3 regions of the Breoghania sp. JC706 genome follow, and region 3 is predicted to be linked to each of the others. Evidence: predicted binding sites of a transcription regulator. Region 3 holds the regulator's gene; each other region holds the start of a gene.
What was found. Region 3 encodes PhoB, which activates phosphate uptake and scavenging genes when phosphate is short. Its sites were predicted from a motif close to TGTCATNNANCTGTCAT; they were not measured.
Positions count from the first base shown of each region.

Region 1 (6,598 bases), on a different contig from region 3:
TGTCGCGCGTTCTCTGACCGACGCCGATTCCGGGGCCCACCACGACCGCATTGAACCGGCGGTCATCGAGCAATTCGGAAAACGCGGCCGCATCGTCGACCGGACGGATCATGATCGCGGTCAGGTGCGCTGCGTTGACCGCGACGGCCTCGCGCGGAGAGGCGAGCGTGACGAGGCCCGCACCGATGCGCAGCGCGGCCCCCGCCGCCATGCGCGCGGCTCCCGTCGCATGGGCCGGACCGGACGCGACCACCGCGTGCCCGCGCGCGTACTTGTGCCCTTCGACGGCAGGCGGGTGCCATGCACCGCGCCACAGATCGGCTGCGTTGACGAAGGTCTTCGGCGCGATCTGAGCCACCACCTTGTCCGGAATGCCGATGTCGATCACACGCACCGGTCCGCACAGGCCCCGCCCCGGATAAAGCAGGTGCCCCGGCTTTCTGCGGCAGAAGGTGACGGTGACGTCCGCACGGACGGCGACGCCCAGCACAGCGCCACTGTCGCCCGAAACCCCGCTCGGCAGATCGACGGCGACGACGAACATCTCCGGATTGTCCGCCCGACGCGCGTTGACCGCCTCCACCAGGGCGCCCGCAGTCCCCTCGAGCGGCCGGTCGAGCCCGGCGCCGAACAGGGCATCAATCACCACATCCGCCCGGTCCGGGAGTTCTGGCGCGGCCGTCACGATCTCCGGCCGCACACCGCCCCCGCCTTCCGGAACCATCGCATCGAAGGCGAGCCGCGCATCCCCCTTAAGCCTTGCCGGGTCCGCCAGAAGAGCGACTGTCACGGGATAGCCGCGCCGGCGCAGGATGCGGGCGGCGACGAAGCCGTCGCCGCCGTTGTTGCCGGGCCCGGCCAGCACCACGATCCGCCGGCCAAGCGGCTGGCGCGCCGCCACCGCATCCGCAACGCCGCGCCCGGCCGCCTCCATCAGATCGATCCCGGGAACCCCGCCGGCGATGGTGCGCCGGTCGGCCTCGCCCATTTCCGCAACGCTCAGCACCTGTTGCATGAAGAGTGGTCCGCTCTGCTCATTCTTTGTTCGCCGTACACACCACCATCCTATCGGCCGGAGCGTGGAAAAATCCACGACTGTCGCGCCGCCGCGCACCAGGTCGCGCACCCGGCCGGCACCCGAGACGCGCCTCCAATAACCATTTGAGCGAAACTGCCGCAGCGACACCGTCGTTTTTGCCCATTTCAGACCATTTATTAGGCATTTTGCCTACATATTAGCCATACACGCGCATCGCGGACTTGATACCGTGCCGCGCAGCTGCTCGAATTTCAGGCGGAATCGGGGACATTGCGCGTTTTCACGGCGCGTCAGGTCCATTGGCATGAACCCTGCTTTCTACCCGGGCGAAGGGATGGGCCGGACTGTTTCCGGATCCGCCAGCATGACCCGGAGAAAGGGAGGCGATGAAGAAGATCGAAGCGATCATCAAACCCTTTAAGCTAGACGAAGTGAAGGAGGCGCTGCAGGAAGTCGGCCTGCAGGGCATCACCGTTACCGAGGCCAAGGGCTTCGGGCGGCAGAAGGGCCATACGGAGCTCTACAGGGGCGCCGAATATGTGGTCGATTTCCTGCCGAAGGTAAAAGTCGAGATCGTCCTGACCGACGATCTGGTCGAGAAGGCGGTGGAAGCGATCCGCACCTCCGCGCAGACCGGCCGGATCGGCGACGGCAAGATCTTCGTTCTCAACATCGAGGATGCGGTGCGCATCCGCACGGGCGAGACCGGCAACGACGCGATCTGATCCCGCCGCCGGCTGATCCCTTCCGGGCCACAGTCCGTCGTCAAGACATCCGTCATCCGATACGTCCGCCATCGAGAGTTCTGATTTGCGTCCGCCGGAAGGCAGGCACCACTCAAAAGACTGCCGGCGCCTGCCGGGCCGCGACGCCTGACCACCACCAACGCTCACTCCTTAGGAATTCCAGGAAGGTACCAATGAGCACTGCCAACGACGTCCTCAAGACGATCAAAGACAAGGACGTGAAGTTCCTTGACCTGCGCTTCACCGATCCGCGCGGCAAGATGCAGCACGTCACCATGGACTGCTCGCTCGTCGACGAGGACATGTTCGCCGAGGGCGTGATGTTCGACGGCTCCTCCATCGCCGGCTGGAAGGCGATCAACGAGTCCGACATGACCCTCATGCTGGACCCGGAATCTGCGCATATCGATCCGTTCTTCGCGCAGTCCACGATGGCGATCTTCTGTGACATCCTGGAGCCGGCCTCCGGCGAGGCCTACAACCGCGATCCGCGCATGACCGCGAAGAAGGCCGAGGCCTACGTCAAGACGCTCGGCGTCGGCGACACCGTCTTCGTCGGCCCGGAAGCCGAATTCTTCGTCTTCGACGACGTCCGCTTCTCCACCGAGCCTTACAAGACCGGCTTCGAGCTGGACTCCATGGAGCTGCCGACCAACCTCGGCTCCGAGTACGAGGCCGGCAACATGGGTCACCGTCCGCGCACGAAGGGCGGCTACTTCCCCGTGCCGCCGATCGACCAGGGCCAGGACTACCGCTCCGAGATGCTGACCGTGATGGCCGAGATGGGCATCGAGGTCGAAAAGCACCACCACGAAGTGGCGGCTGCCCAGCACGAACTCGGCATGAAGTTCGACACCCTGACCCGTCAGGCCGACAAGATGCAGATCTACAAGTATGCGGTGCACCAGGTTGCCGCCGCCTACGGCAAGTCTGCAACGTTCATGCCGAAGCCGGTCTTCGGCGACAACGGCACGGGCATGCACGTCCACCAGTCGATCTGGAAGGACGGCAAGCCGGCCTTCGCCGGCAATCTCTATGCCGACCTGTCGGAGACCTGCCTGTACTACATCGGCGGCATCCTGAAGCACGCCAAGGCGCTGAACGCCTTCACCAACCCCTCGACCAACTCCTACAAGCGTCTGGTCCCGGGCTACGAGGCGCCGGTGCTGCTGGCCTACTCCTCGCGCAACCGTTCGGCTTCCTGCCGCATCCCGATGGCCTCCTCTCCGAAGGCCAAGCGCGTCGAGGTCCGCTTCCCGGATCCCTCCGCCAATCCGTACCTGGCCTTCTCCGCCATGCTGATGGCCGGCCTCGACGGCATCAAGAACAAGATCCATCCCGGCGACGCGATGGACAAGAACCTCTACGACCTGCCGCCGGAAGAGCTGAAGGACATCCCGACCGTCAGCGGCTCGCTGCGCGAGGCTCTTGAGAGCCTCGACGTCGACCGCGAGTTCCTGAAGGCCGGCGGCGTGTTCGACGACGACCAGATCGACGCCTACATCGATCTGAAGATGGAAGAGAACATGCGCTACGAGATGACCCCGCACCCGGTCGAGTTCGACCTGTACTACTCCTGCTGATTTCCGCAGGACGCGATTATCTCGAAAAGCATCGAAGGGGCGCCGCAAGGCGCCCCTTTTTTCATGTGCGACGGGCGCACCGTTACCGCAGCCTCTCGGCGCGCGGAGCCATCGAAAAGAGCCATGGACGGCGCTTTCGCGCCGACTGAACCCTGGATCCTGAATCTGTCGACACGTCTGACGGCGTGCTCGGTTCAGGATGAGGGAGCGGGCTGCGAGGCCCGAGGCTCTCCTCACTCTTGCCGGTTCCCCCGATCTTTCCTCCGTCATCCCGGACCGAGTGCGCCGCAAGGCGCATCGAGAGATCCGGGATCCAGCGCAACAAGCGCCGACAGGCTCCCTACGCGCGACCAGTGCGGCAGCAGCGCCGCACAAAGCGCCTCTCCCCAACACGCACCACTTCCCCCGCATTTTTCACAGGCCTCTGCCCCACCGTCATCGGCCTGTCACCCGACGGCTGTAGCGATCTGCCGTTGCCTGCCGGACGCCTTGCCCGGCCGGCGATCCATGCATTCAATTCGGGGAAAATTCGACATGAAGCTCTTCATCGCCGCGCTCGTCGCCGGCGCCTCGGTGGCCTCGTCCGGCGCGCTCGCGCAGGATGCGCTGCCGCAGGCCGGCAGTCCTTGGTTCAAGGTCGGCCAGGACACGCTCGCCGCCAATCTCGCCAAGCAGCCCAACACCCGCCGCGCGAAGAACATCATCCTGTTCACCGCCGACGGCCAGGGTGTCGGCACCAACTATGCCGTGCGCCTGTTCTCCGGCCAGCAGAAGGGCCTTCTGGGTTCGGAATACGTCCAGCCGCAGGAAGCCTTCCCGCATCTGGCGCTGGTGAAGACCTACACCACCAACGGCCAGACCCCCGATTCGGCGCCCACCGCCGGCGCGATGAACACGGGCGTGAAGCAGAAGAACGGCATGATCAACATCGACCCCTCGGTCGCCCATGGCGATTGCGCCGGCGTGACGGGTCATGAGCTGAAGACGTTCGCTGAAATCGTGGCCGGCGAAGGCAAGTCGGTCGGCGTCGTCTCCACCGCGCGCATCACCCACGCGACGCCGGCCGGCGTCTACGCCAAGACCGCCAACCGCGACTGGGAAGACGATTCCAAGCTGCCCGAGGGCTGCACCGCCCAGAAGGACATCGCCGCGCAGCTGTTCGACCAGATCAAGGCCGGCGTCGTCGACATCGCACTCGGCGGCGGCCGCCGCCACTTCCTGCCCAAGGACGTCAAGGGCGAGGAAGGCAAGTCCGGCAAGCGCACCGACGGGCGCAACATCATCAAGGAAATCCAGGATCTCGGCGGCCAGTACGCCTGGAACGAGGACACCTTCAAGGCGCTCGATCTCGACAGCGACAAGCCGGTCATCGGCCTGTTCGAGGCCTCCCACATGAAATACGAGGCCGACCGCACCGGCGAGCCGTCGCTGGCCGAGATGACCGCTGCGGCCATCAAGAAGCTGTCGAAGAACGGCAACGGCTTCTACCTCGACATTGAGGCCGGCCGCGTCGACCACGCCAACCATGACGGCAACGGCGCGCGCATGCTGACCGACGGCAAGGCGTTCGCCGATGCCATCGCGCTTGCCGACGAGATGACGGACGACGCCGACACGCTCATCATCGTTACCGCCGACCACGAGCACGCGATCGCCTTCAACGGCTACTGCGGCCGCGGCTCGCCGATCAACGGCCTGTGCTACGACGTCGACGGCAAGGGCGAAAAGCACGCCGCCGCGCCGCTTCTTGCCGACGACGGCAAGCCCTACACCGTCATCGGCTACCTGAACGGCGTCGGCTCGGTCCTGAAGAAGCAGGACGACGGCACCTATTCGGGTTCGCGTCCGGCCATCGACGAGGAGATCGTCGAGGACAAGGACTACGTCCAGCAGGCGCTGATCCCGCTTTCCTCCGAGACCCACTCGGGCGAGGACGTGGCGGTCTACGCCAAGGGCCCGTGGTCCCACCTCTTCGACGGCACCGTGGAACAGAACTACATCTTCCACGTGATGAACCACGCCGCCCACAACGGCGAGTAACAGGCGGCCGACATCGTGGAACGAGCCCGGTTCTCGGGCTCGTTCCCGTGCCTTCCGTCCCCATGACCGCCAACGTCATCCCCCGGCGAAGCCCGGGGGAACCAGCACTCTCCACCCGGCGCGCCTCCGACTGGATTGCCCGGACAAAGCCGGGCAATGACGACGGAGAGTTGCTTATTCAAGCGATCGAGACGTGACCACAATGCACCGCCGCCAGTTTCTCGCAGCCGCAGCCGCCCCTCTTGTTCTCGCCGCCCTGCCCGCGCGCGCCGCAGACGATCTCCTGCGCATCCGCGACCTCTACAACAAGGATCTCTCCTTCTCGCCCTACGCGAAGGAACACGAGAACCGGACCGTCGCCGTGCGCGGCTACATGGCGCCGCCCCTGAAGGCGCAGGCGAAGTTCTTCGTCCTCACCTCCCGCCCCCTCGCCGTATGCCCGTTCTGCGAGAGCGAGGCGGAATGGCCCGACGACATTCTCGTCGTCTACACCGACGACATCATCGACGTGGTGCCCTTCAACGTGCCGATCGAGGTTTCCGGCAATCTGGCGCTCGGCACCTACACCGACACCGAAATCGGCTTCGTCAGCCGCGTACGCATCACCTCCGCCTCGTTCGAGAAGTTGTGAGCGGTGACCAAAGGCAGTCGTTCCGGTCCAGATCTGTTCACGAGCAGAGGGAAACGGGCATGAACGCTCCCTCCCCCCGGATGTCATCCCCGCGAAGGCGGGGATCCAGCAATCCCGGAGGCCAGCCTTGGCAATCCGTCATCGAAACCGGCGGTTGCTGGATTACCGCCTGCGCGGGAATGACATCGCCCGGTGGAGAGGCCTTGCAGACCCTCGCTCCAACCACCGACCAGAAGGCCCAAACATCATGTTCGCCATCGAAAACCTCACCCTCAGCTACCGCGATGGCGGCGGCCGGCCGTTCACGGTGCTGGAACTGCCCGCACTGGAGCTGGGCCGCGAAAGCCTCGTCGTCGTCACCGGCCCGTCCGGCTCCGGCAAGTCGAGCCTCCTCTATGCGCTCTGCGGCCTGCTGACGCCGACGACCGGCACCGTGCGCCACGAGGCACAGGACATCTACGCCCTGTCGGAGTCCCGCCGCGACCGCTGGCGCCGCGCGACCGTCGGCCTGATCTTCCAGGACTTCCATCTGATCCCGGAACTCTCGCCGCTCGCCAAC
Region 1 is NZ_JBANCG010000016.1:10,794-17,391, reverse strand. It holds gene V2L18_RS22550 (NAD(P)H-hydrate dehydratase) at 1-1,015, opposite strand, end outside; gene V2L18_RS22545 (P-II family nitrogen regulator) at 1,426-1,764, shown strand; gene glnA (type I glutamate--ammonia ligase) at 1,959-3,368, shown strand; gene V2L18_RS22535 (alkaline phosphatase) at 3,903-5,408, shown strand; gene V2L18_RS22530 (hypothetical protein) at 5,611-6,039, shown strand; gene V2L18_RS22525 (ATP-binding cassette domain-containing protein) at 6,287-6,598, shown strand, end outside.
Region 1: the regulator PhoB is predicted to act here: its motif matches at 3,802-3,818, upstream of V2L18_RS22535 (alkaline phosphatase).

Region 2 (6,598 bases), on a different contig from region 3:
TAGACGACGAGCCGCACGGAGTTCGAACCAATATCGACGACGGCGACAGGGCGCGCGCCCTTCAATCGGCCGGGAGCATATTCTCGAAGGTTTGAAGACAGGGGTCAGGTCCGCTTCGTGTGTGTGACGAACAGCCTCGGGAAGTTTTTCTGGAGCGCCTTGCCGCGTCCGGAAAGCGACGGGTTCGTCATGAAATACTGGTGCGCGTTGAACGGCTCCTCGCCGGTCGCCGGCACTATGCGCTCGTGACTGCCGTCGGGCAATACGCGCCAGCTTTGTTGGTTGTCTTTCATGTTGGCAACCATGATCTGATCGAGAACCTGCTCGTGCACCGTCGGGTTCTCGATGGGGACGATGGCCTCCACTCTACGATCGAGATTGCGCGGCATAAGATCGGCAGAGCCGATATAGACGATGGCCTCCGGCGAGGGCAGCCCCTTGCCATTGCCGAAACAGTAGATTCGGCTGTGCTCCAGAAAACGGCCGACGATCGACTTGACCCGGATATTCTCTGAAAAACCGGGGATGCCGGGACGAAGACAGCAAATGCCACGAACGACAAGATCGATCTGAACGCCTTCCTGGCTCGCCTTGTACAAGAGGTCGATGATGCCGGGATCGACCAGCGAATTTGTCTTCAGCCAGACCTGGGCGGGTCGCCCAGCCCTCGAATGCTCGATTTCCGCTTCGATCAGTTCCTGGATCCGCTTGCGCATGGTGACCGGCGAGATCGCCAGCTTCTCAAGCTCGGCCGGCTGTGCGTATCCGGTGATGAAGTTGAAAACCTTCGCCACATCCTGCGCGATCACGGGATCGGCGGTGAAGAACGAGAGGTCAGTGTAGATACGTGCGGTGATCGGGTGATAGTTGCCCGTACCGATATGGCAGTAGGACGTCAGCCGCCCCTGCTCGCGACGCACCACCATCGAGAGTTTGGCGTGGGTCTTGAACTCGATGAAGCCGTAAACGACCTGCACCCCGGCCCGCTCCAGATCGCGCGCCCAGCGGATGTTGGCCTCTTCGTCGAAGCGCGCCTTCAGCTCCACCAGCGCCGTTACCGATTTGCCCGCCTCTGCCGCTTCGGAGAGCGCCTTGACGATTGGGCTGTCGTTCGAGGTGCGATAGAGCGTCTGCTTGATCGCCATCACGTCGGGATCCTGCGCGGCCTGGCGCAGGAACTGCACCACGACGTCGAAGGACTCGTAGGGATGATGGACGAGAAAATCCTTCTCGCGGATCGCAGCCAGGCAGTCTCCGCCATGTTCGCGGACGCGCTCGGGAAACCGTGCCGTGTACGGGCTGAATTTCAGATCGGAACGGTCGATGCTCACGAGTTCCGACAGATTCGTCAGCGCCATAAGACCGTCGACCAGAAACGTATCGCTCTCCTCCACCTGCATGGCCTCTGCCACGAAGGCACGCAGTGCGGCGGGCGTCGCCGATTCGATTTCCAACCGGATCGCGGAACCACGCCGTCGCCGCTTCAGGGCGCTTTCGAACAGCCGTACGAGATCTTCGGCCTCTTCCTCAAGCTCGATGTCGCTGTCGCGGATCACCCGGAACACGCCTTTGCCGCGAACCTCGTAGCCGGGGAAAAGCTGCTTGATGAACAGCGTCAGAAGCGTTTCCACGGCAATGAACCTGGTCGGGTGTGACTCGCCGTCGTTCTCGCGGACGGGCAAGGCGACAAATCGCTGAACCTGACCGGGGATGCGCAACAGCGCCGTCATTCCCGCCCCGCCGCCGATCTTCATGAGATCAAGCACCAGCGAGAAACCGAGATTCGGGATGAAGGGGAACGGATGCGCCGGGTCGATCGCCAGCGGCGTCAAAACGGGAAAGATGTGCGTCAGGAAAAACGTCTCAAGCCAGGTCCGCTCGCTGTCGTCGAGATCGCCCGAATCGACCAGAACGATGTCGTTTTCGGCAAGTTCGCGGCGCAGAACGGCCCAATTCCGCTGTTGCTCGGACTGCAGCTCCTTCACCCGGTCGCTGATACGCGTCAATTGCTCCCAAGGGGATAGTCCGTCATCGGAAACCGTCCGCACATTGGCGCGCTCCTGCCCCTTGAGACCCGCGAACCGCACCATGAAGAATTCATCGAGATTGTTCGCCGAAATCGACAGGAACCGAAGCCGCTCGAGAAGCGGATGCTGCGGATTCATCGATTCTTCGAGCACACGATGATTGAACTGCAACCAGGAGAGTTCGCGATTGATGAAGCGGGACGAGCTGGTCATCAGCCGTGCGGCCTCCTCCGACAGGTCCGCCCGGCGGGCAGCGGCCTCCGTATCGGGTCCAGCCTTGGTCTCGTGGTCGGGTGATACCACTTTCGCCATCTCGTCCATGATGCGTCTCCGGATTCGAAATATCCCCTCTTATATCGGTAATGTGACAGTCCGACTGTGACAGGAGAAGTGGGTTTCACGCAGACGTGCGGCGGAGCGATCGTCGCTGAAGAGGCAAAACCCGCCGCCGGCGGTCCGCCTACTTCTTTCGGAACTGTACACGCACATGCGGAATGATGCGCCCACCCGGCCGCGCCACATCATATTCGCAAACGTCTTCCTCCAGGAAACCGAGATCGCCGAAACCGGCGAGTTCAGCCGGCAACAACGGCCACGGCGGCCCGTCGCCCCAGGCACCATCTGGTTGAACTCGGGTAATCACGAGCAGCATTCCGCCCGGTTTGACAAGACGGGCCACAGACGCGAAGGCCGCTTCCCGCATGGCAACGTTCAGCGCCTGCAAAGTATAGCACTCGTGGACGAGATCAAAGGCGCCGGCCCACTCCGTCGGCAGGTCGAGCAAATCGGCAACCCGGTAGTCCACGTGCGAACCTGCAAACCGCTTTCGTGCCCAGACGATCGCATCCTTCGCAAAATCAAAGGCCGTCGTCTGCCACCCCGCAGCTGCAAGCGCCTCGGCATTATCACCGAGCCCGCAGGCGACATCGATCGCCCTTCGCCCATGACCGGGATGCTCGTTCAGCCAGTCGAGCAAAGCGGTCTTCGGCGCCAGGTCGGCCCAGGGCACGGCAGCCGGATCCTCGCCGGCGGAACGATAGACCTCCTCGAACCAGGCATGCCGCGCTTCCCGATTGCCGCCCCTGGAGCCGGATTGTCCATTGAGCCGCTCACTGGCGGCTGACCGGCGCTTCATGAACGCTTCGTCCTCGTGAATGTCGCTGACCATGGTTGCGTCTGATCTCCTCCCGTATGGGTTTCAGCCTGATTTGGGAAAGCGGACGCCATTTCGCAAAGCCGGAATTGGACAGCGCTCTCGCTTTAGGATCTTCCCCTGTCTCGCGCACCGCGGGCCGAACCGCCCTCCTCCCGCCGGACGACTGCCTCAGGCTTTTTTGGAGAAGCCGCCGCGGTCGTTTTCCTGCCAATAGGTCACGGTGTGCCCGGCAGCTTTCGATTCCTTCCAGCGCAGCCTGGCATCGGCCAGTGACTGTTCGTCATTGCCATCAAAAATGTAGACGCCGCGCTCATAAGGAGAGAGATCGGGCGGCAAGGCCCGGTCGACAAGAAAGCGTACATTGGCCTGATTGGGGTTTTCCGGCCCGTCGGTCAGATAGACCGGCTGATCCGCCTCCTGCCCATCGGCCGCCGTTCCATGGGGCAGAAACGAATCCTCGCGGTATGTCCACAGGTAACCATCGAGCGCGTCCCGACGCTCCGGACCGCCGCATTGAATGACGACCTTCCATCCCCGTTCCAGCGACTTCTCGGCCAGATCCGTGACGACGCTTTCCAGCGTCCGTCGCTGCAGATGGTAGAACAGCACTTCGCTCAAGGTCGCCCCCCAATTTTCCTCAGAAACTGGAACCACTTCGCCCGAAACCGATTATAGCGACGGTGCTGGGCCTCCGCGGGTCATCCTGTCCCCGTTCCGTGATCGCACGAGTGCGGCGCACGGGCAACAGGCGTCGACGATCTTCCCGATCAGACCGCGCAAAACCGCTTTGGCGATTGCGCGTCTTCATCTTTAACGCAATAGACACCGGCCGGCTTCAGCATCTGCCCAATGGTGCCAGGGGTGATTCTCATCACAGGGGCGCACCAAGAGGCTGGCTATGATGCCGTCAGTAATCGCTTTCAGGGTTCGATCATGTTCGTTCGTTTTTGCCTGTTCGTCGCTCTCGTTGCCGGACTTGCCGGAGCTGTCGCCGGTGTCGGTGCCGTGGTGACCGATGAGGCGAGCGCCTGCCAGGCTTACAAGGCCTGCTGATCGCCGGCTCAGCCGGCACAAGACGTCTTCACCGAAAAGCCCGCCTCGCGTCTGCGAAGCGGGCTTTTCTCGTTCCCAGGGTTCTTCTAGGGCAAAAAACCGGCTGTCATGCCTCGTAGTGGTCGCGCACCAGCCGGTCGAGCAAACGCACGCCGAAGCCCGATGCCCAGGTCTTGCTGATTTCCGTTTCCGGCGAGCCCATGGCTGTCCCGGCCACATCAAGGTGCGCCCAGGGCACATCGTTGACGAAATGCTGAAGGAACTGCGCGGCCGTGATCGATCCGGCCGGGCGACCGCCGGCATTCTTGATATCGGCGAACTTCGCCTCGATCAGCTTCTCGTATTCCGGTCCGATCGGCATCCGCCAGACCTTCTCGCCAGTCGCAAGACCTGCCGCGCTCAGACGTCCGGCCAGTTCGTCATTGTTGGAGAAAAGGCCTGCGTGATGATTTCCAAGCGCGATGATGATCGCGCCGGTCAACGTCGCCAGATTGATCATGAAAGCGGGCTTGAACCGGTCCTGTGTGTACCAAAGCGCATCGGCCAGCACGAGACGACCTTCGGCATCGGTATTGATGACCTCGATGGTGGTACCAGACATCGCGGTGACGATATCGCCGGGCCGCTGGGCGTCCGCATCCGGCATATTCTCCACAAGGCCAATCACGCCAACGGCATTGACCTTCGCCTTGCGCGCGGCCAGCGCGTGCATGAGGCCGGTCACGGCCGCTGCGCCGCCCATATCGCCCTTCATGTCTTCCATGCCGGCTCCGGGCTTGATCGAAATGCCGCCGGAATCGAACACCACGCCCTTGCCGATGAAGGCGATCGGCTGCTGCTTGGACTTGCCTCCCTTCCATTGCATGATGGCAAGCTTGGGCGGACGGGCGGAGCCTCGTGCGACGCCAAGCAGCGCGTTCATGCCGAGTTTCGCCATTTCCTTCTCGCCAAGGATTTCGACTTCGACGCCGAGCTTTTCGAGCGCCTTGGCCTTCCTGGCGAATTCTTCCGTGCCGAGCACGTTGGCAGGCTCGTTGACGAGATCGCGCGCGAGAATCGCCCCGTCGGCAACGCCCTCGACCGTCTCCCACGCCTTCTCTGCCTCGTCGGAGCCGGTCACGCAGATCGTCACCTTCGCCGATTTGGACTTGTCCTCGTCCTTCTTCTTCGTCTTGTACTTGTCGAAGGTATAGCTGCGCAGCTTGGCGCCCGCGGCAACATCCGCCGCCTGTTCCGCCGCTATTGCCTTTCCGTCCGGAAGCTCCAGATGGATCGAAGCATGCGTTGCCTTGGCCGAAATGACCGCACCCATCGCCGCGCCGCCAAGACGGAGCCAGTCGAACTCGGAAAGGTCACCGGCCTTGCCGAGCCCGATTACCGCGATCCGGTCGAGCTTTGCGCCGGCAGGAGCCACGATATCGAGGCTCGCCATCGAAGCGCCCTTATAGCCGGCAACCTTCATCGCCCGCGTGATCGCGCCGTCGGTTGCGGCATCGATCTCGCTTGCTGCCGCACCAAGCGACAGCGTTTCGTCGGTGAACACGACGGCGGTGCCCTTCTTCGGGGCCGCCGGCTTCGAAAAACCAATACTCGGAAGCTCTGCCATATCGGAGATCCAGACCTTGCTCGTTCAAGAATGTGTCGACACACATAGGCCACTGCTTCGCCTTTAGCAAAGGTGCGCGCGGACTTGAGAGCGTTTGACGCCCTGCGTCCATCGCGCAACAGTGCGCCGGTCGAAAATCGTTAACCTTGTTTCTTGAGAGCGTCTTCACCCAAAATCATGCTAGTTATGGCGGGTATTGGGGGACCGCAGCAAAGCAGGTTTTCCGGGCAATGCTCGCGACGGCGCGACGGGGAAAAGCGATCCTGCGCAGCACCATTCTGCAGCCACGCGTTGACGGCGCATGGCACTTGGCTAAAACACGGTACCGCAACGGGGAATGCGGCACCGTTCGGCGCGCACGAGCCGCGCATGGCGCACTCCCCTGGCCGCGGCAGGGACGGCCTTCGGACATATGATGAAGACGATCGAGCGCTATATCCTGAGACGCATCTCGGGCGCCTTTCTGCTTGCATTCGGCGCAATGATCGGCGTCGTGTGGGCAACGCAGGCGTTGCGCCAGCTCGACCTGGTCACGGCCAAGGGCCAGACCATCGTCCAGTTTCTGAAGATGACGATGCTCGCGCTTCCCTTTCTCGGCGTGATTGTAGCTCCCTTCGCCCTCGCAATCGCACTCATCATCGTTCTGAATGCCCTGAACAGCGACAACGAGCTTGTCGTGATCAACGCGACCGGCGCCGCCAAGACGAAGGTTCTCAAGCCGGTCATGGCCTTCGCCGGGCTGCTCAGCATCCTCAC
Region 2 is NZ_JBANCG010000013.1:87,802-94,399, reverse strand. It holds gene ppx (exopolyphosphatase) at 1-65, opposite strand, end outside; gene V2L18_RS21665 (RNA degradosome polyphosphate kinase) at 105-2,348, opposite strand; gene V2L18_RS21660 (class I SAM-dependent methyltransferase) at 2,488-3,195, opposite strand; gene V2L18_RS21655 (DNA polymerase III subunit chi) at 3,352-3,792, opposite strand; gene V2L18_RS21650 (leucyl aminopeptidase) at 4,343-5,842, opposite strand; gene lptF (LPS export ABC transporter permease LptF) at 6,258-6,598, shown strand, end outside.
Region 2: the regulator PhoB is predicted to act here: its motif matches at 2,381-2,397, upstream of V2L18_RS21665 (RNA degradosome polyphosphate kinase).

Region 3 (6,598 bases):
AAGGTGATGATGCCGTAGCGCTCCGGCGAGCCGTTGGCATACTGGTAGCGGCGCGCGGTCTTGATGCAGGCCTCCATCGCCTCCGCACCGGAATTGGTGAAGAAGACCCGGTCGGCGAATGTCGCCTCGCAAAGCCGCTCGCCGAGCCGTTGCTGGCCCGGAACCGTGTACAGATTTGAGACGTGCCACAGTTTCGCCGCCTGTTCCTGCAGAACAGTGACGAGATGGGGGTGGGCATGTCCCAGAGAGTTCACGGCGATGCCGGCGGCGAAATCGAGGAATCGTCGGCCGTCGGACGTCTCCAGCCAGCAACCCTCGCCCTTCACGAAGGCCAGCTCACTACGCGCGTACGTTCCAAAAAGTGCCGACGAACTCATCGTCCGATCCCCAAAAATGAGGGCCAAAAACAAAGCGTGCCGCCAATGTGGCGGCACGACAGCGAAGGCTCTATATACACCGTCGTGGCGCGGGAGTGTCAATGCAAAGCTTGACCATCTGCTTTGCTCGAAAATGGCGAAATGTCGCCCCTGCTAATCTGGGGAAAACTACGGATTTCCGCCGTTTTTACGTCCCTCAGGGTTGCAGGCGCTTTCCGCCATATTGTATTGTTCGCCCACTCAGACACGATATCTCGTGCGGCGGACCGGGTTCGCAACCAATCTGTTAATTCTGACAGACGCCAACCGGCGCCTGAGTATGAAGTATATCCGTTGAGAAGCGGCTATCCGGCGGAGTTGTTATCTAATGTCTTGGACAACCGAACGCGTCGACCTTCTGAAGAGGCTATGGTCAGAAGGCTTGAGCGCAAGTCAAATCGCCACCGAACTCGGTGGCGTTACACGAAATGCCGTCATCGGCAAGGTTCACCGTCTGGGTCTTTCCGGGCGCGCCAAGACCGCCGCGGCCCCGGCCAAGCCGCGCCGCACGCGTCCCGCGACGACGGCGGCGCCCGCCCGCCCGGCGGCGCCGGCGGCACCGCGCACGATCGGCGCGACGGCTCTGAAGACGGAAGCGGCGCCTGTCGCGGCGGTGGCGACGCAGCCGGCCCCGGTGGCCGAGCTCGTCATTCCCCAGGAGCAGCGGGCCACGATCCTGCAGCTCAACGAGCGCACCTGCAAGTGGCCGATCGGCGACCCGAGCACCGACGATTTCTATTTCTGCGGCCGCAATTCGGAGCCGGGCGTCCCCTACTGCCCGCACCATTGCCGGATCGCCTACCAGCCGATGAACGACCGCCGCCGCGACAAGCGCGCCCGCGGATAAGGTTTCGGCTTCGACAGACGATTTTCAGAGAAACGGTCGCCCCCGGGCGGCCGTTTTCTTTTTTGGGCCGGTAATTGGCGGGGGAATTGACGCACGCCGCCGCCGCGCACCTTCCAAGGTTCGGTTTCCAAATCAGGAATTTCCTCCGTCATTGCCCGGCTTTGTCCGGGCAATCCATCTCCGGCTGCAGCATGCATGGAGGGCGCTGGATCACCCGGACTGCGCCGGGTGATGACGGAAGAGAAATTGTGAAATGCGGCCGATCACAAGACCGGCCGAGCTCGCGCCATGCGCCACGCGTCCCCCCTTACGAGGCCACCGCGAACTGGTCGTTGAAGGCGTAGCCGGAGCCGCGCACGGTGCGGATCGGGTCCTTCACCTTGCCGCGGTTGATCGCCTTGCGCAGACGGCCGACATGGACGTCCACCGTGCGCTCGTCGACATAGACGTCGTGGCCCCACACCCCGTCAAGAAGCTGCTCGCGGGAGAAGACGCGGCCCGGCGCCTGCATCAGGAATTCCAGCAGGCGGAACTCCGTCGGGCCCAGATGGATCTCGCGGCCGGAGCGGTAGACGCGGCGGGTCTCGCGGTCGAGCTCGATATCGCCGGAGCGCAACTGGGAGGAGACCACCCCCGGCTTGGAGCGACGCAGGATGGCCCCGACGCGGGCGATCAGTTCGGGAATGGAGAACGGCTTGACGACGTAGTCGTCGGCGCCGGTCGAAAGCCCGCGAATGCGTTCCGCCTCCTCGCCGCGCGCGGTGAGCAGGATGATCGGCAAACGGCTCGATTCCTCGCGCGCCCTGAGCCGCCGGCACAGCTCGATGCCGGACAGGCCCGGCAGCATCCAGTCGAGCAGCAGCAGATCGGGCTGCGCCTCGCGCAGCATCACCTCGGCGTCGTCCCCGCGTGCGCAGGTCTCCACCGCGTACCCTTCCGCTTCCAGATTGTATTGCAGAAGCAGTCTGAGCGGTTCCTCATCCTCTACGATCAGGACCTTCGGCATTCCAAGCGTCTCCAGCCTCTCTCGATTAACCGTCGGACGTGTCAGTCGTCATTGTCGCCGTCGACGGCCGCGATGTCGATTTCGTCCGTGCGCGGGCGCTCGTCGGTGAGCTGCTGGCCGGTAATCATGTAGTGGACGTTCTCGGCGATGTTGGTTGCGTGATCGCCAATGCGTTCGATGTTCTTGGCGCAGAACAGGAGGTGCGCGCAGAAGGTGATGTTGCGCGGATCTTCCATCATGTAGGTCAAGAGCTCGCGGAACAGCGAGGTGTAGAGACGGTCGATCTCCTCGTCACGCTCGCGCACCGCCTTGGCGGTTTCCGCATCGCTCTGCATGTAGGCGTCGAGCACGGTCTTGAGCTGCACCATGGCGAGTTCGGCCATGTGCTCCACGCCGATCGCCAGCTTCTTGGAGCGCAGTTCGCCGCCGATGGCGATGACGCGCTTGGCGATGTTCTTGGCGAGATCGCCGACGCGCTCCAGCTCGTTGCAGGTGCGCATGGCCGCCACGATCTGGCGCAGGTCGCCGGCCATCGGCTGGCGGCGGGCGATCATCAGGACGGCCTGGTCCTCGATGTGGAACTGCAGCGCATCGAGGCGACGGTCGGCCTGGATCACGGCCTGCGCAAGCTCGCCATCCATGCGCATCAGCGCGGTGATGGCGTCGTTGACGATTGTCTCCGCCAGACCGCCCATCTCGGCGATCTTGCCAGCAAGCTGCTTCAGATCCTGGTCGAACGCGGTGACGATATGTTCGGACATTCTTGTTTCCTCTCGTACGAATGACGGTCCGGCGCGGATCGCCGTGGCGTCATCCGAAGCGACCGGTGATGTAATCCTGCGTGCGCTTGTCCTGCGGACTGGTGAAGATATCGTCCGTCGGGCCTTCCTCGACCAGATTGCCGAGGTGGAAGAAGGCGGTGCGCTGGGAGACGCGGGCGGCCTGCTGCATGGAGTGGGTGACGATGACGATGGTGTAGTTCTCACGCAGCTCGTCGATCAGTTCCTCCACGCGCGCGGTGGCGATGGGATCGAGCGCGGAGCACGGCTCGTCCATGAGGATGACCTCGGGGCTGACGGCGATGGCGCGGGCGATGCACAGGCGCTGCTGCTGGCCGCCGGAAAGACCGGTGCCGGGCTCGTCGAGCCGGTCCTTGACCTCCTCAAACAGTCCCGCCTTCTGCAGGCTGGTCACCACGATCTCCTCCATCTCGGTCTTGTTCTTGGCAAGACCGTGGATGCGGGGACCGTAGGCGATGTTCTCGAAGATCGACTTCGGGAAAGGGTTCGGCTTCTGGAAGACCATGCCGACGGAGGCGCGCAGTTCCACCACGTCCACCTTGGGATCGTAGATGTCGGCCCCCTGAAGGGTGATCTTGCCGGTCACCCGGCAGCCCTCGATGGTGTCGTTCATGCGGTTGAGGCAGCGCAGGAAGGTCGACTTGCCGCAGCCCGACGGGCCGATCAGTGCGGTGACCTCGTTGGCGCGCACGTCGAGATCGACGCCGAAGAGCGCTTGCTTTTCGCCGTAGAAGACACAGACATCGCGCCCGCGCATCATGACGGGATTGCCGGCGGCGGCGGAGGCCGCGGCGGTATCGCCCGTCATTTCCATTGCATCGCTCATTGTCAAAACCCTTTCGGCGGTTTCCCGTGCCGCCGGCAGGCGCCGGACGGCACGGTCTCGCAAATCCGTTTCTCGCCCGGCGCGGCCCGCTACCAGCGGCGCTCGAACCTGCGGCGCAGGATGATCGCGGTGATGTTCATGACGGCCAGGAACATCAAAAGAATGATGATCGCGCCGGAGGTGCGCTCCACGAAGGCGCGTTCGGCCTCGTTCGCCCACATGTAGATCTGGACGGGAAGAGCGGTGGCCGGATCCATCGGCGTCGCCGGATAGTCGGCGACGAAGGCGACCATGCCGATCAGCAGCAGCGGCGCGGTCTCGCCCAACGCCTGGGCGAGGCCGATGATGGTGCCGGTCAGGATGCCGGGGGCGGCAAGCGGCAGCACGTGATGGAAGACCATCTGCATCTTGGAGGCGCCGATGCCGAGCGCGGCGGCGCGGATCGAGGGCGGCACCGCCTTCAGCGCGGCGCGCGTGGCGATGATGATGGTGGGCAGCGTCATCAGCGTCAGCACCAGGCCGCCGACCAGCGAGGCGGAGCGCGGCAGGTGCATGAAGTTGATGAAGACGGCAAGCCCCAGCAGGCCGAAGACGATGGAGGGCACCGCCGCCAGATTGTTGATGTTGACCTCGATGAGGTCGGTCCAGCGGTTCTTCGGCGCGAATTCCTCCAGATAGATGGAGGCGGCGACGCCGATCGGCAGCGCCAGCACCAGCACGATCGCCATCATGTACATGGAGCCGATCATCGCCACGCCCATGCCCGCCGTCTCCGGCCGGCTGGAGGCGCCGTTGACGAAGATGCCGGTGTTGAAGCGGCCTTTCAGGATGCCCTCGCCGGCGAGCTTGTTCATCCAGGCGACCTGTTGGTCATCGACCTTGCGGCGCGCCTGATCGACGGAGAGGTCGATCTGTCCCTTGTAGGCGGAGTCCACGTCGGCTGCGGCCAGCACCCAGACGCTGCGCGTCTTGCCGATGATCGAGGGATCGGCGAGCACCATGTCGCGAAGCTGGGTGCGCACGCCGTTGGAGATCATGCCGGACAGGTCGCGGCGCAGCTTGCGGTCGCTCTCGTCGACGCCGAGCACCTTGGCGAGCGCCCGGGTGGCGAGGACGGGATAGTTCGCCATCAGCAGCACGCGGTCGTTGGTGGCCGCCTGGCCCTGCGGGTCGATCACCTTCTTGTCGAAGGTGATGTCGAGCTGGATCGAGGTTTGCAGGAACGCCGTGTAGCCCTTGGAGACGACGGAGACGAGCAGCATCCCCAGGCACACCAGACCGACGAGCACGGCGCCCAGGCCATAGGCCTTGAACCGGCGCTCCGCGGCGTAGCGGCGCTTGATGCCGATGTCGCGCCAGACGCGCTTTTCGGGCATTTGCGTTGCCTCCGGGGCCGATCCGCTAACGGTCATGTCCGTCATTCGTACTGCTCCCGGTATTTGCGCACGATGTAAAGGGCATAGATGTTGAGGCCCAGCGTGATGAAGAACAGTGTCAGACCGAGCGCGAAGGCGACAAGGGTCTGCGGCGAGTTGAATTCAAGATCACCCGTGAGCTGGTTGACGATCTTGACCGTCACCGTGGTCATCGGCTCAAACGGGTTGATGGTGAGGCGGGCGGCGACGCCGGCGGCCAGCACCACGATCATCGTCTCGCCGATGGCGCGCGAGGCGGTGAGCAGCAGCGCGCCGACGATGCCGGGCAGCGCGGCGGGCAAGATCACCTTGCGCATCGTCTCCGAACGCGTCGCGCCAAGGCCGAGCGAGCCGTCGCGCATCGCGCGCGGCACGGCGGTGATGATGTCGTCTGACAGCGAGGAGACGAAGGGGATGAGCATGATCCCCATGACGATGCCGGCTGTCAGAACGCTCTGGGCCTGGATGAAGCCGGTGGCATTGCCGGTGGCGATGCCGGCGATGTCGGCCGACAGATCGCGCAGGAAGGGGCCGACGGTGACGAGCGCGAAGAAGCCGTAGACGATGGTGGGGATGCCGGCCAGAACCTCGATCAGCGGCTTGGCGACCGCACGGAACTTCGAGCCGGCGTATTCGGCGAGATAGGTGGCGGCGAAGAGGCCGATCGGCACGGCGAAGAGCATGGCCACCAGCGCGATGTAGACGGTGCCGGCGAGAAGCGGGATCAGGCCGAACTGGCCGTCGCTCGACGTGGTACCGACGGTGGCGGCAAAACGCGGATCCCAAACGGTACCGAAGAAGAATTCCAGCGGCGGCACGGAGCGGAAGAAGGAGATCGTTTCCGACAGCATCGACAGGACGATGCCGATGGTGGTGAGGATGGCGATGGCCGAGGCGCTGATGAGCGCGATGAGGACTGCGCGCTCCACCGAATTGCGCGCCCTCACCTCGGGCCGGATCCGCCACTGGGCATAGGCGAGGCCGGCGAGCGCAAGACCAAGGACGCAGATCGTCATCCACAGCCGGCTGGCGTCGTTCCACGCGTTCAGCCGGATGGCGGCGTCGACCATGTAATCCTCGCCGTCGCCGGCGAGCGCGACGCCCTTGGAGGCGAGCACCGGGCGCAGGGCGGAAAAGCCCATCTTGACCCGGGTCATCTCGGTCTCGTCGAGCCGGCGCAGGCCGCGCGCGACCGATTCCACCATGCCCATGGCGAGGCTCTGGGTGGCCGCGGTCTCGGCCTTCACGTGTTCGGGAAAGCTCTCGCGCACCGCCTCGTCGACGACAA
Region 3 is NZ_JBANCG010000002.1:22,462-29,059, reverse strand. It holds gene V2L18_RS03345 (aspartate aminotransferase family protein) at 1-377, opposite strand, end outside; gene V2L18_RS03340 (GcrA family cell cycle regulator) at 745-1,263, shown strand; gene phoB (phosphate regulon transcriptional regulator PhoB) at 1,571-2,269, opposite strand; gene phoU (phosphate signaling complex protein PhoU) at 2,311-3,030, opposite strand; gene pstB (phosphate ABC transporter ATP-binding protein PstB) at 3,080-3,877, opposite strand; gene pstA (phosphate ABC transporter permease PstA) at 3,985-5,307, opposite strand; gene pstC (phosphate ABC transporter permease subunit PstC) at 5,313-6,598, opposite strand, start outside.